Regions from separate parts of the Burkholderia sp. LMU1-1-1.1 genome, predicted to be linked through region 1. Evidence: predicted binding sites of a transcription regulator. Region 1 holds the regulator's gene; the other holds the start of a gene.
What was found. Region 1 encodes NrdR, which represses ribonucleotide reductase genes. Its sites were predicted from a motif close to CACNANATNTNGTG; they were not measured.
Positions count from the first base shown of each region.

Region 2: a site for NrdR is predicted at 5,194-5,207, ahead of MRBLMU1_RS05020 (ribonucleoside-diphosphate reductase subunit alpha). Genes of this name have one in related genera too.

Region 1 is NZ_JBEGHG010000025.1:13,764-20,577, reverse strand. It holds gene ybgC (tol-pal system-associated acyl-CoA thioesterase) at 1-237, opposite strand, end outside; gene MRBLMU1_RS21170 (SDR family oxidoreductase) at 522-1,271, opposite strand; ZMP/ZTP riboswitch at 1,481-1,604, shown strand; gene glyA (serine hydroxymethyltransferase) at 1,704-2,951, shown strand; gene nrdR (transcriptional regulator NrdR) at 3,041-3,511, shown strand; gene pilV (type IV pilus modification protein PilV) at 3,605-4,168, shown strand; gene MRBLMU1_RS21150 (PilW family protein) at 4,165-5,115, shown strand; gene MRBLMU1_RS21145 (pilus assembly PilX family protein) at 5,117-5,650, shown strand; gene MRBLMU1_RS21140 (pilus assembly protein) at 5,660-6,814, shown strand, end outside.
Region 2 is NZ_JBEGHG010000004.1:51,215-58,028, forward strand. It holds gene MRBLMU1_RS04990 (ABC transporter ATP-binding protein) at 1-155, shown strand, start outside; gene MRBLMU1_RS04995 (cytochrome C assembly family protein) at 178-981, shown strand; gene MRBLMU1_RS05000 (PP0621 family protein) at 978-1,283, shown strand; gene MRBLMU1_RS05005 (sensor histidine kinase) at 1,299-2,993, shown strand; gene MRBLMU1_RS05010 (sigma-54-dependent transcriptional regulator) at 3,008-4,483, shown strand; gene ampD (1,6-anhydro-N-acetylmuramyl-L-alanine amidase AmpD) at 4,480-5,103, shown strand; gene MRBLMU1_RS05020 (ribonucleoside-diphosphate reductase subunit alpha) at 5,379-6,814, shown strand, end outside.

The sequences.
Region 1 (6,814 bases):
TGTCAATTTTATTACGTCGTCAAGCTTAGCAGGCGCATGATACTCCGCGCTGACGCTTTTGACGACAAACATAGCGTCGTGCTCCAGCAATAAAGCGTGCTGGCTCACATTGAGCTGGCGCAGCCACTCGGTGCGGGCGCGCTCGAAGAACTTCAGATAGTTCGCGTAATAGACGATACCGCCGGCGTCGGTGTCTTCGTAGTAGACCCGGACGTTCCAGATGAACTCTGCTGGCATGTTGTGATGATTGCAAGTGGGATTGAGCAACATTCTACGCGATTTTGTTCTTTTGGTTGAAGGTTAGACGGGCGAATCCACGTCCATCCCGCCACTTGTGCGGGTTTTCAACTCGGGGCGCAAAGATTGCACTGGTGACAGTTAAGCGGTTTACAGGCAACTTGCCAAGGATTGTAACAACCGCTTACGAATTGCGGGGTTGGGCATACGCGCGCTTTACCCCGCACGGCGAGGGACCGCCGGGGTCGTACCCCGTACGGGGTACGACCCTCTAAACTTGGGGTTTACTGGTTGCGCTTGATGGTGAACGGACTGAAGCCTTGGCACGTCGGCATCATCTCGATGCGGTTGATATTGATGTGTGGTGGCAGCGTGGCGATCCAGAACGCGGTGTTGGCGATGTCCTCGGCCGTCAGCGGCGTCGTGCCTTCGTACACCTTGGCGGCCGCTTCGTCGTCGCCCTTCATGCGCACGTTCGAGAATTCGGTGCCGCCGCACAGCCCAGGCGCCAGATTGGTCGCGCGCACGCCCGTGCCGACCAGGTCCGCGCGCAGATTAAGCGTGAACTGCTCGACAAATGCCTTGGTGGCGCCATAGACATTGCCGCCTGGATACGGGTATGCGCCGGCCACCGAGCCGAGATTGATGACCGTGCCGCTGCCGCGCTTGACCATGTCCGGCAGGATCGCGCGGGTCATGGCGACCAGGCCGCTGCAGTTGGTGGCGATCATCGTGTCCCAGTCGTCGAGCGACGATTCGTGCGCCGGGGTGACGCCCAGCGCCAGGCCGGCGTTATTAATCAGTACGTCGATCTGCTTCCATTCGGCCGGCAGGCCGTCCAGCGCGGCCTTGATCGAGGCCTTGTCGGTGACGTCCAGCACCACCGGCAGCACGGCGTCGCCCAACTCGGCCGACAGGGTTTGCAGGCGGTCCTCGCGGCGTCCGCTGATCAGCACCTTGTGGCCGTTTTGAACGAAAGTGCGGGCCATGGCGGCGCCGAAGCCGGCGGTGGCGCCAGTGATGAAGACGATCATGTTTGTCCTTGGTTGGTGTGGGATGGTGTCAAAATTGTAGCCTAAAACCCAACGCCGGGCCGATGAGAGCGGTGGGGCGTACACCGAGGGGACTCGGCGTCACCGTACGAGCCGGGTGCGCGCCGGGTTGCGGGTTATCCAAATGCTTAATCTTTGAGCAATCACTTCCTTGCTCAAATCTGGCGCATAAATTACAATCCGGGTTCCATTACGTCTCACGTAACTGGCGAAAAGCTGCGGTCGGCCCCAAAATGGTGCGTCGATCCGTCGGCGAAAGGTGGGCATCCACCGGGAAACGTGAGATTTCAATAGCCGTTCGCCTGGGCAGCCCATCGATGGAAAGCACGAAAGAGGCTGCCTGTCCGCTATCGGCGTCCCTCATTCGATCCAGCCTGCCAAGTCATACAGTTACTCATTCGATTGGAGTTTTTCATGTTCGCAAAAGATCACACCCTCGCCAGCGTTGACCCGGAATTGTTCGGCGCCATCCAAAAAGAAAACACCCGCCAGCACGACCACATCGAGCTGATCGCGTCGGAGAACTACACCTCGCCGGCCGTGATGGAAGCGCAAGGCTCGCAGCTGACCAATAAATATGCCGAAGGCTATCCAGGCAAGCGCTACTACGGTGGCTGCGAATACGTCGACGTCGTCGAGCAACTGGCGATCGACCGCGTCAAGCAACTGTTCGGCGCGGAAGCGGCCAACGTGCAGCCGAACTCGGGTTCGCAGGCCAACCAGGGCGTGTTCTTCGCCGTGCTGAAGCCGGGCGACACCATCATGGGCATGTCGCTGGCCGAAGGCGGCCACCTGACCCACGGCATGCCGCTGAACATGTCCGGCAAATGGTTCAACGTCGTTTCCTACGGCCTGACCCCGGAAGAGGACATCGACTACGCCGCCATGGAAGCGCTGGCCAAGGAACACAAGCCTAAGCTGATCATCGCCGGCGCGTCGGCCTTCTCCAAGAAAATCGACTTCGAGCGTTTCGCCGCCGTCGCCAAGGCCGTGGGCGCCTACTTCATGGTCGACATGGCGCACTACGCCGGCCTGATCGCCGCCGGCCTGTATCCGAACCCGGTGCCGCACGCCGACTTCGTCACTTCGACCACGCACAAATCGCTGCGCGGCCCGCGCGGCGGCATCATCCTGATGAAGGCCGAGCACGAGAAGATCATCAACTCGGCCATCTTCCCCGGCATCCAGGGTGGTCCGCTGATGCACGTGATCGCCGGCAAGGCCGTCGCCTTCAAGGAAGCGCTGACGCCAGAGTTCAAGGCCTACCAGCAACAAGTCGTCAAGAACGCCGACGTGCTGGCCAAGACCCTGATCAAGCGCGGCCTGCGCATCGTGTCGGGCGGCACCGAGTCGCACGTGATGCTGGTGGACCTGCGTCCGAAGAACCTGACCGGCAAGGAAGCCGAGGCTATCCTGGGCACCGCGCACATCACCACCAACAAGAACGGCATCCCGAACGATCCGCAGAAGCCATTCGTGACTTCCGGCATCCGTCTGGGCAGCCCGGCGATGACCACGCGCGGTTTCAAGGAAGCGGAAGCGGAAGAAGTCGGCAACCTGATCGCCGACGTGCTGGACAACCCGCACGACGCCGCCACCATCGAGCGCGTCAAAGCGGCGGTGAAGGTGCTGGCCGATAAATATCCGGTCTACGCCAAGTAATTTGCGGTTTTGCTGTAAGTAGTATCGCGGGACGCCGGCTTGGCTGGCGTCCCGTTAAGTAGTTCAATGTAAGTTTGCCCATGGCTCATATGAAATGTCCGTTCTGCCAGCATGACGATACCCAGGTTCTCGATACGCGTGTATCCGAGGAAGGGGATTCCATTCGCCGGCGCCGACGTTGCGGCAAATGCGATAAACGATTTACCACGTATGAGCGCATCGAGCTGGTCATGCCGTACGTGGTCAAGAAGAACGGCAGCCGCACCGAGTATTCGGCCGCCAAGTTGCGCGGCAGCCTGACCCTGGCCCTGCGCAAGCGCCCCGTGGCGGCGCCCGCCGTTGACGCGGCCATTTTGTCGATCGAAGAAAAATTGCTCACCAGTGGCAAGCGCGAAGTCGACACCGGCTACATCGGCGAGCTGGTGATGCAGGAGTTGCAGCGCCTCGACAAGATCGCGTATATCCGCTTCGCATCGGTGTATAAAAACTTCGAGGATCTGGCCGAGTTCCAGGACGCCATCGCCGAAGTCGGACAGGACCGCAAGCCGCGCAAAAGCTAGCATCCTGCTAGCGCACCCTTGATCCACCTCATACCTCGGCCATTAGCCGCTGCTACCGTGTAGCATAGTCCCTATCGACTTGCGGAGGTGTGCATGCTCACGGCCCGTGCTGTTGCCGGCTTTACTTTGGTCGAGGTGATGATCGCCGTGCTCGTGCTGGCGCTGGGCATTGTCGGCGGTGTGTCGATGCAACTGGCGGCGCTGCGCGCCCGGCATCAGTCGACCTTGCTGGCACAGGCGTCGTGGCTGGCCGTCGGCATGGCCGAACGCATGCGCGCCAATCCCGAGCAGATGCGCCTGCCCGATGGCGCCAACCTCTATCTCACCTTCGATTACGACGTGCTGGCCGAGCCCAATCCGCCGGCGCCGGCTGCGCTGTGCTATGGCGGCGATTGCGACGGTGCCCAACTGGCCGCGTTCGATCTGTATGAGATGAAGGCGCTGATGCGCGAGAACTTGCCGGCGGGCCGCGCGGTGGTCTGCCGCGATGCCGGCTTGTGGTCGGGCGGCAAGCTGCGCTGGGCGTGCAGCGGTGGCGCCGGCGCGCCTTTGGTGGTCAAGGTCGGTTGGCGGGGCAAGAATCCGGATGGCACGCCGCGCAAGGACGAGGCCGGCGAGTACGTGCCCGGTGTGGCCTTGACCGTGGGGGCGCCATGAAGCCGGCGCGCCAGCGGGGCTGGACCATCATCGAACTGGTCATCGCCACCGGCCTGGGACTCGTGCTGACCTTGCTGGCGAGTGGATTATTGTTGGCAACCAGCGGCGGCTACCGCAACCACAGCGAGAACATGTGGATCAACGATGGCGGCCGCTACGCGTTGGAGATTATTTCGCAGGCGATACGGCAGGGCGCTTATGTCAACTGGGATAGCAAGGAGGCACCGGCCGAGTTGGCCGCGCACGAGCCGGCGGCTATCGCCGGGCTCGACGCCAGTAGCATCAGCAAGGCCAGCGACGGTATCTCCGGCGTCGAGCCGGACGTGGCCAACGGCAGCGATGTGCTGGCGCTGCGCTTCTCCGGACATGGCGAGGGCGCGAACGGCGACGGCTCCAGCCTCAACTGCGCCGGCTTCGGCGTGGGCGCGCCATCGGCCGTGATCGAGCGCGGCTGGAGTATCTTTTACGTCGCCGCCGATGCCGGTGGCGAGCCGGAACTGCGCTGCAAATATCGCAGCGCGGCGGGCTGGGGCGCGGATGCCATCGTGCGTGGCGTCGATTCCTTTCAGGTGCTGTACGGACTCGACAGCGACGATCCGGCCGATGGCATACCCAATACGTTTGTCAACGCGACCGCGATCAACAGCATGGACGCGGGGCTGGCGCTGGTTGGCGCCACGGCGGAGGAACTTCAGCGCGATTTGCATCGCAAGACCCACTGGAAGCGCGTCTGCAGCGTGAAGCTTGCGTTGCTTCTGCATGGCGAGAACAACACGCGTGCCGACACGGTGGTACGCCGGTTCGATCTGTTCGGCCCGGCCTACTCCGAAGGCCATGGCGACGACTTGGGCGTGCGGATCGCGGAGGGAATATTCCCGGAATCGCAGCGATGGCGGGCGCGGCGGGTGTTCGGCATGACGGTCGCGCTGCGCAACAGGAGCGGTTGACATGGCGGCGCGCCTGAGGGTTCGCAAGGCGCTGCGGCAAGAGCGCGGCGTGGCGTTGCTGGTGTGCTTGCTCATGCTGATCTTGGTGATGCTGTTGGGGGTGTCGGCGGCGCAGCTGAGTTTGCAGGGCGAGAAGGCCGCGCGTGGCGAGCGCGATCGGGAAGTGGCGTTTCAGGCGGCGGAGGATGCGTTGGCGGATGCGGAACGTGACATTCAGGCGGGCGGCGGCGAGGTCGTCGATCCGGCCTGCGGCGAGGCGCCGGTGTGGCAGCGGGTCGACCTGTCCGGCGCCGTGGATGGCGGCTGCACGGTCGCGTACGGCGCGGCGACCGGAGCGTCGATGCCGACCGGGCAAGGCTTTGCACCGTTTAAGAAGCCGCGTTACCTGATCGAGCGTGCCGAGTGCCACCATCCGGGGGAGGATGCGTCGGCCGCCGCCACGCCCAGCTATTGCTATCGGGTGACGGCGATCGGCTTCGGCGCGAAACCGGCGACCGAGGTGGTGTTGCAAAGCGTGTTCAGCAAGCCTGAGTAAGGAGGGCGTATGTTTGCGATGAACGGTCGGCGCTGGTTGATGGGAACCCTGAAAGGGCTGGCGATGCTAGCCGTCATGATTGCCTCTTGCGCGTACGCTTTTCCGCCCGCGCTCGAGATCGCCAGCGAGCCGCTGACGGCGGCGTGCCGCGTCGCCACGCCGCCAGCCGGCGCTGACGAGTTCGACGGCGCCTCCTTGCTGCGTGTGGCGCCGCCGCCGGCAAGCGCCAGTGCCGGTGACTTGTTTCAGGCGAGTATGAACAAGGCCGACTGGGGCGGACACTTTTCCCGCTACGTCTTGTCGCCCATTGGCGCGGGATCTTCGTACGCGCCAACGGCGATGTGGGACGCCGGCGTGCTGCTGACGGGTGACGGCGCGCGTCCGCCTTCGCCGGCCCCGGCCGCACGCAAGATCTTCACGGCCATCGTGCAGCCCGACGGCGCGTTGGAGATGATCCCTTTCGAATGGAGCGCCCTGTCGACCGAGCAGCGGCAGCAATTGGATCAGGCGCCGCCGCCGGCCACTCCCGGCGCCGATGCACTAGGCGAGCAACGACTGGCTTTTCTTCGCGGCGATCGCTCGCAGGAAGGCGCTCTCTTCCACAACCGCAGTAGCGTGCTGGGTGATTCCGTCAACAGCACGCCGGTGTATGTGGGGCCGGCCTCCGGCGCGGGGCCAGGCACGCGGCCCAACGTCATCTATATCGGCGCCAATGACGGCATGCTGCACGCCTTCAACGCCGCCGATGGCAACGAACTATTCGCCTATGTGCCGAGCGCGCTGGTCGCCACGTTGAACCGTCTGTCCAGTCCGGATTATGTCCACCAGGCTTATGTCGACGGGCCCGCCAGCGCCGGCGAGGCGATGATCAATGGCGGCAACAAGACTGTCCTGATCTCCGGCATGGGCGGCGGAGCACAAGGCGTTTTCGCGCTGGACATTACCGACCCGCTGCGCTTTGCCGACGCCGGCGGCGTGCTGTGGGAATTCACCGACCGCGACGACGCGCTGATGGGCAACGTCACCACCCGGCCGCAGATCGCCAAATTACTAACGCGTACTGTCGCGGGCATGCCGATCTATAAGCATTTCGCGGTCGTCGCCAGCGGGTTGAACAATTACGCAGCGGACGGCAACGCCAGCCCGACGGGCAAAGGCGCCTTG
Region 2 (6,814 bases), on a different contig from region 1:
GCACCGTCAAGCGCGACCTGGTCGTCGATCTGCCGCGCATGCGCGATCCGGCCGCCGCCGAATTCAACGCCCTGAAGCGCGAACTGGGCCAGCTGGTCATGGAGGAACAGCAGCGCCATCACAATGACGAATTGCGGATGGCGGCCGTCGACTGAGCGATGGTGTAAACTGCGGGACATGCAGACCTACTTGTTCATCGCAGCCATCGCGCTGTACATCCTGTGCGCCGCCCTGCCATCGCGCCGCGCCGGCCTGATTTCGGCCGTGACGGTGGCCGCCTGGGCGCTGCACGGCGCCGGCCTGTGGCTGGAGGTGGCGGCCGCCGGTTCGCTGCGGATCGGTTTCGCGGCCATGTTGTCGTCGGCGCTGTGGGTGTCGGTGGCGGCCTACTGGCTGGAAAACCGCAATTTCAGCCTGGACGGCATGCGCCGCCTGGTCATGCCCAGCGCCGCCGTCGCCGCCGCGCTGCAGGCCGTTTTCCCCGGCAACCTGATCCCGCTGGAGGGCAAAAGCTCCTTGTTCGGCTGGCACATCGCCATCGCCACCATGGCCTACAGCACGCTGACCATCGCCGCCTTCCACGCCGTGCTGATGGCGCTGCAGGAGGCGCGGCTGCACGCGGCCACCGACCGCAAGAGCTTCCTGTCCGGCGCGCTGGACCAGCTGCCAGCCCTACTGACGATGGAGAAGCTGTTGTTCCGCATGATAGGCTTCGGCTTCGCGCTATTGAGTTTGACGGTGTTGTCGGGCATCGTGTTTTCGGAACAGCTGTTCGGCCAGGCGCTCAAATGGGACCACAAGTCGGCGTTTACGCTACTGTCATGGATGTTGTTCGCCGCGCTGCTGGCCGGCCGGCGCTTCCGCGGCTGGCGCGGCAAGACGGCGCTGAGTTTCACCCTGGCCGGATTCGCGACGTTGTTGCTGGCGTATGTCGGCAGCCGTTTTGTGTTTGAAGTGGTTTTGCATAAAGGATGGGCATGAGCCGTATTTTGTTTTGGCTGGGGTTGATTTTCCTGGTGATCTTCGCGATCCGCAGCAAAATCCGTAGCGCGCAAAAACGCAACCAGCAGCAGTTCCGTCAACCGCCGCCGAACCAGGAGGTGCCGCCCGGCCAGGGCGGCGGCCAGACCATTTATAAGGCGCGCACGGAAAAGGCGCTGGCCGACGCCGAGACGATGCTCGAATGCGCCAAGTGCGGTATTTTCTTCCCCGCCTCCGAGGCGGTCCACGCCAAGGGCCGCGATTACTGCTGCGCGGCGCACGCCGCCGCGCCGGCGGCCTAAGGCCCGGGCCGGCCCGTGGTCGCGCGCCTGCAAGCCCTGTCCGCTGAATCGCGCGCCACCTTCTGGCGGTCGCTGCAAACGCTCAACGCCACCCGCGTGGTCATCGCGCTGGTGCTGCTGGTCTATCTGAGCTTCGACAGCCGGGGCCTGCGCGCCGCCGACGAATATCCCTACCTGCCGGTGTGCCTGGCCTATCTGGGCTTGGCGGTCGCCTTCGCGTTGACGGCCGTGTACTGGCGCCGCCACTTCCTGCTGCAACTGCTGTCGCAGATCGCCTGCGACCTGGCCGTCATCTCGCTGCTGTATATCGCCGGCGGCGGGGTGCGCAGCGGCCTGGCCATCCTGTATCTGTTCCCGCTGGCCGGTTCGGCCATCCTGGCGCCGCTGGTGCTGGCGCTGTTCTGCACCGCGCTGGTGGCGCTGTTCATGCTGGGCGAAAGCATGTGGCAACTGCTGGCGATGGAGAGCCAGCACGGCCTGCTGCAATCGGGCTTGTATGGCGCCGCCTTCTTCGCCGCCGTGTTGGTGGTCAACCGCATGGCCGGCAAATTGATCGGCCAGGAGGAGCTGGCGATCCAGCGCGGCATGGAAATCAATGTGCAGCAGGCGGTCAACCGGCTGGTGATGGCCAACATCGGCGACGGCATCCTGGTGGTCGATCCGGAGGGCCGGGTCTCGGCCGGCAATCCGGCGGCGCGCCAGATGCTCGGACTGGTCGGCCCGGACCTGAACTTCAAGCTGTCGGCGGCCGCGCCGCTGGCGCCGTTGGCGCAGGCGTACGCCGAGTGGCGCGACGACCCCGCGCGCAGCACGGTGTTCGTCACCATCAAGCCGTTCAGCGACGCCGCGTTGCAGGGATTGACCGCCGCCTGGAGCGCGCGCCGCGACCTGTCCGCGCACCTGAAGGTGCGCTTCGCGGCGGTCGACGCCACTTCCTCCGGCGTGGGCTTCGAGCGCAGCGTGATCTTCCTGCAGGACGTGACGGGCATCGAAAACCAGGCGCAGCAGCTCAAGCTGGCGTCGATGGGGCGCCTGACGGCCAGCATCGCCCACGAGGTGCGCAATCCGCTGTCGGCCATCGGCCACGCCACCGCGCTGCTGGGGGAGGACCTGGACAGCACCGTGCATCTGCGGCTGCTCAAGATCGTCGGCGACAACGTGGCGCGCGTCAACCGCATGGTCGAGGACATCCTGCAGCTGTCGCGCAAGGTGCAGCCGAATAACGAGCCGCTGGCGCTGGACGGCTTCCTGGCCGAGTTGCGGTCCGAATTCATCAACAACCACGGCCTGCCGTCGGACATCGTCGGCCTGTCGGTGGCGCCGGGGACGATGGTGCGCTTCGACCCGCTGCACCTGCGCGAAGTGGTGCTCAACCTGCTGAACAACGCCGTGCGCTATGCCAGCGGCGGCCCGCAATCGATCCGCGTCGACCTGCTCACCCATCCGCACCACGCCCAGCGCATGGAGCTGCACGTACAGGACGACGGCCCGGGCATCTCGCCGGAGGTGCGCGCCCACCTGTTCGAGCCGTTTTACACCACATCGAGTAAAGGGACCGGCCTGGGGCTGTATCTGGCGCGCGAATTGTGTTTGAATAACGAGGCCCGGCTCGATTACGAATACCGTTTCGATAGCCGCGACAGCGCCGATGGCGGCCGCCGCTCCAGCGGACGCTTTGTGATCACCTTCGCCCAACCGGCGCAAAAATAAGAAGAGGCAGTGCCATGAGCGAGCGTTCTCCCCGCGTGCTGGTGGTCGACGATGAAGCCGACCTGCGCGAATTGCTGGAACTGACCCTGGTGAAAATGGGGCTGGACGTCGACAGCGCCGCGACCCTGGCGGAGGCGCGCGCCTTGCTGGCTGGCGCCGACCGTGATTATCAATTGGTGCTGACCGACATGCGCCTGCCCGACGGCCTGGGTCTGGAGCTGGTGCGCGAGGTGTGCGCCGCCCACAAGAACACGCCGATCGCGGTGGTGACGGCCTTCGGCAGCGCCGACAACGCCGTCGTCGCGCTCAAGGCCGGCGCCTTCGACTACATCTCCAAGCCGGTGGCGTTGGACCAGTTGCGCCTGATGGTGCGCTCGGCGCTGCGCCTGAACGTCGCGCCGCCGGCCGGCCTGGCGGCCAGCGAGGTCCCGCCGGCCAGCCGCCTGAAGGGCGATTCGGCGGTGATCCAGTCGCTGCGCGCGCAGATCGCCAGGCTGGCGCGCTCGATGGCGCCGATCGCCATCCACGGCGAATCGGGCAGCGGCAAGGAGCTGGCGGCGCGCGAAATCCACGCGCAGAGCTCGCGCGCGAGCAAGCCCTTCGTCGCCGTCAACTGCGGCGCCATTCCGGAGGCGCTGATGGAGGCCGAGTTTTTCGGCTACCGCAAGGGCGCCTTCACCGGCGCCGCCGACGACCGGGACGGCTTCTTCCAGGCGGCCAACGGCGGCACCCTGATGCTCGACGAGGTGGCCGACCTGCCGCTGGCGATGCAGGTCAAGCTGCTGCGGGCGATCCAGGAGCGGCGCGTGCGCAAGATCGGCGCCACCGCCGAGGAGCCGGTCGACGTGCGTATTATTAGCGCGACCCACAAGAACCTGGCGCAGTGCGTGGAGCAGGGCAGTTTTCGCCAGGATCTGTTCTACCGCCTGAATGTGATCGAGCTGGGCCTGCCGCCGCTGCGCGAACGGCTCGACGATCTGGGCGTGCTGACCGGCGCGATACTGGAGCGGCTCGGCACCTTCGAGCACAAGGCGGCGCTGGGGGAGGGCGTGCTCGATGCCTTGCGCGGCTATTCCTTCCCCGGCAATGTGCGCGAGCTGGAGAACATCCTGGAGCGGGCGCTGGCCTTCGCCGACGACGGCGTGATCGAGGTGGCCGACCTGGCGCTGAAGGGCGCGCGCGTGGCCGAGGCGTCCGCGCCCGTGGCAGGGCCGATGCCGTCGCCGACGCCTGCGCCGATGTGGATACCGTTGCCGAATATCCCGGCGCAAGCGGACGCCGAGGCGCTGGCGCCGCCGCCCACGGCGGTGCCGGAGCCGCTGCCGGCCAGCCTGCCCGACTACCTGAACCAGATCGAGCGCGACATCATTTTGCGCGCGCTGGCGCAAACGCAGTTCAACCGCACGCAGGCCGCCCAACTGCTGGGCATCAGCTTCCGCCAGCTGCGCTATCAAATGCAGAAGCTGAACATCCAGGAGCCGGAGGCATGAAGGACCGCATAGGCGCGGACGGCTGGTGGCCGGCGGCGATCCGCTACGCCAGCCCGAACTTCGACTGCCGTCCCGACCCCGCCGATATCACGCTGCTGGTGATCCACAATGTCAGCCTGCCGGGCGGCTGTTTCGGCGGTCCCCACGTCTCCGACCTGTTTACCGGCCGGGTGGACTATAATGCTGACCCTTCGTTCGCGGACCTGCGCGGGCTGAAGGTGTCGAGCCATTTTTTTGTCCGTCGCGACGGCAGGGTGATCCAGTACGTCTCGGCCAACGACCGGGCCTGGCACGCCGGCGTCTCGTCGTTCCGCGGTCGCGAAAAATGTAACGACTACTCGATCGGCATCGAGCTCGAAGGCACCGACGACACGCCGTTCGAGCCGGCGCAGTACCGGGTGCTGGCGGTGTTGACCGAGGCGCTGCGGCGGCGCTACCCGCTGACCGACGTCCAGGGCCACGAGGACATCGCGCCGGGCCGCAAAACCGACCCCGGACCGTTGTTTGATTGGAACTTTTATGTTAAAAGTTGGCGGGAATTCTGTGAAGAAACTCCAATATCGGAAGCCGGGTTAGTAGGCGCTAGCGCTGTATTGCGCTTCGTAAAAGGCGTTCTGTAAAGTCAACTGAAAAAATGGCGGAAACGTAAAAATTTCCCCTTGTATTAGCCCCATCGGAACACTACAATCAGTGGATCGGTTCTTCGCAATCACTAGATATAGTAGTTCACATGGCACTGGTTAATCAAATCACAGCAAGTCCTTGGACCAACTCACCACCCTTATTAAAGTAGTTTAACCAGCCAGGCAGGTGTGGCTGATCGCTTCATTTTGGCCTTTTTATTTACAAACATAGCCGCGCAGCACTGACTGCACGCCGTTATCGGGGAGCTTAAATGCAATCTACTCAAGACATCACCATCAATCCAGCGCTGGTACCAGCAGCCGCTGCGAGCACCGCCAGCAGCCAGGTAACGGCCGCCAGCGACCTCGGTGACTACCGCATCATCCGCCGTAACGGCGCGGTCGTCGCGTTTGAACCGTCGAAAATCGCGATCGCCGTCACCAAGGCCTTCCTGGCCGTGAACGGCGGCCAGGGCGCCGCCTCCGCGCGCATCCGCGAACTCGTAGAACAGCTGACCGCCAGCGTCGTGACGGCGCTGGTGCGCCGCCAGCCATCGGGCGGCACCTTCCACATCGAAGACGTGCAAGACCAGGTCGAGCTGGCGCTGATGCGCTCCGGCGAACACGATGTCGCCCGCGCCTATGTCCTGTACCGCGCCAAGCACATGGAAGAGCGCCGCGCGCTCAAGGAAGCGCAAGGCGCCACCACCAAGATCGCCGCCCCGCAAATCCACGTGCTGGAAAACGGCGAGCGCAAGCCGCTGGAGATGGACCGCGTCACCGGCTTGATCAACGCCGCCTGCATCGGCCTGGAAAAGCACGTCGACGCCGACGCCATCGTCGCCGAGACGCTGAAAAACCTGTACGACGGCGTGCCGGTCGAAGAGCTGCACAAGTCCGCCATCCTGGCCGCCCGCGCGCTGATGGAAAAGGACCCGGCCTACTCGCAAGTGACGGCCCGCATCCTGCTGCACACGATCCGCAAGGAAGTCTTCGGCAAGGAAGTCGCGCAGGGCGCGGCCGCCGCCGAGTACATCACCTACTTCCCGCAGTACATCGCCAAGGGCATCGAGAACGAGCTGCTCGACACCAAGCTGGCCGAATTCGACCTGGCCCGCCTGGCCAAGGCGCTGGTCGCCGACCGCGATCTGCAGTTCGGCTACATCGGCCTGCAAACCCTGTACGACCGCTACTTCCTGCACGTGCGCGACGTGCGCATCGAGATGCCGCAGGCGTTCTACATGCGCGTGGCGATGGGCCTGGCCCTGAACGAAAGCGACCGCGAAGCGCGCGCCATCGAGTTCTACAACCTGCTGTCGTCGTTCGACTTCATGAGCTCCACGCCGACGTTGTTCAACTCGGGCACTCTGCGCTCGCAGCTGTCGTCGTGCTACCTGACCACCGTCTCGGACGACCTGGAAGGCATCTACGACGCCATCAAGGAAAACGCGCTGCTGGCCAAGTTCGCCGGCGGCCTGGGTAACGACTGGACCCCGGTGCGCGCCCTGGGCGCCCACATCAAGGGCACCAACGGCAAATCGCAAGGCGTGGTGCCGTTCCTGAAAGTGGTCAACGACACCGCCGTCGCGGTCAACCAGGGCGGCAAGCGCAAGGGCGCGGTGTGCGCCTACCTGGAAACCTGGCACATGGACATCGAAGAGTTCCTGGACCTGCGCAAGAACACCGGCGACGACCGCCGCCGCACCCA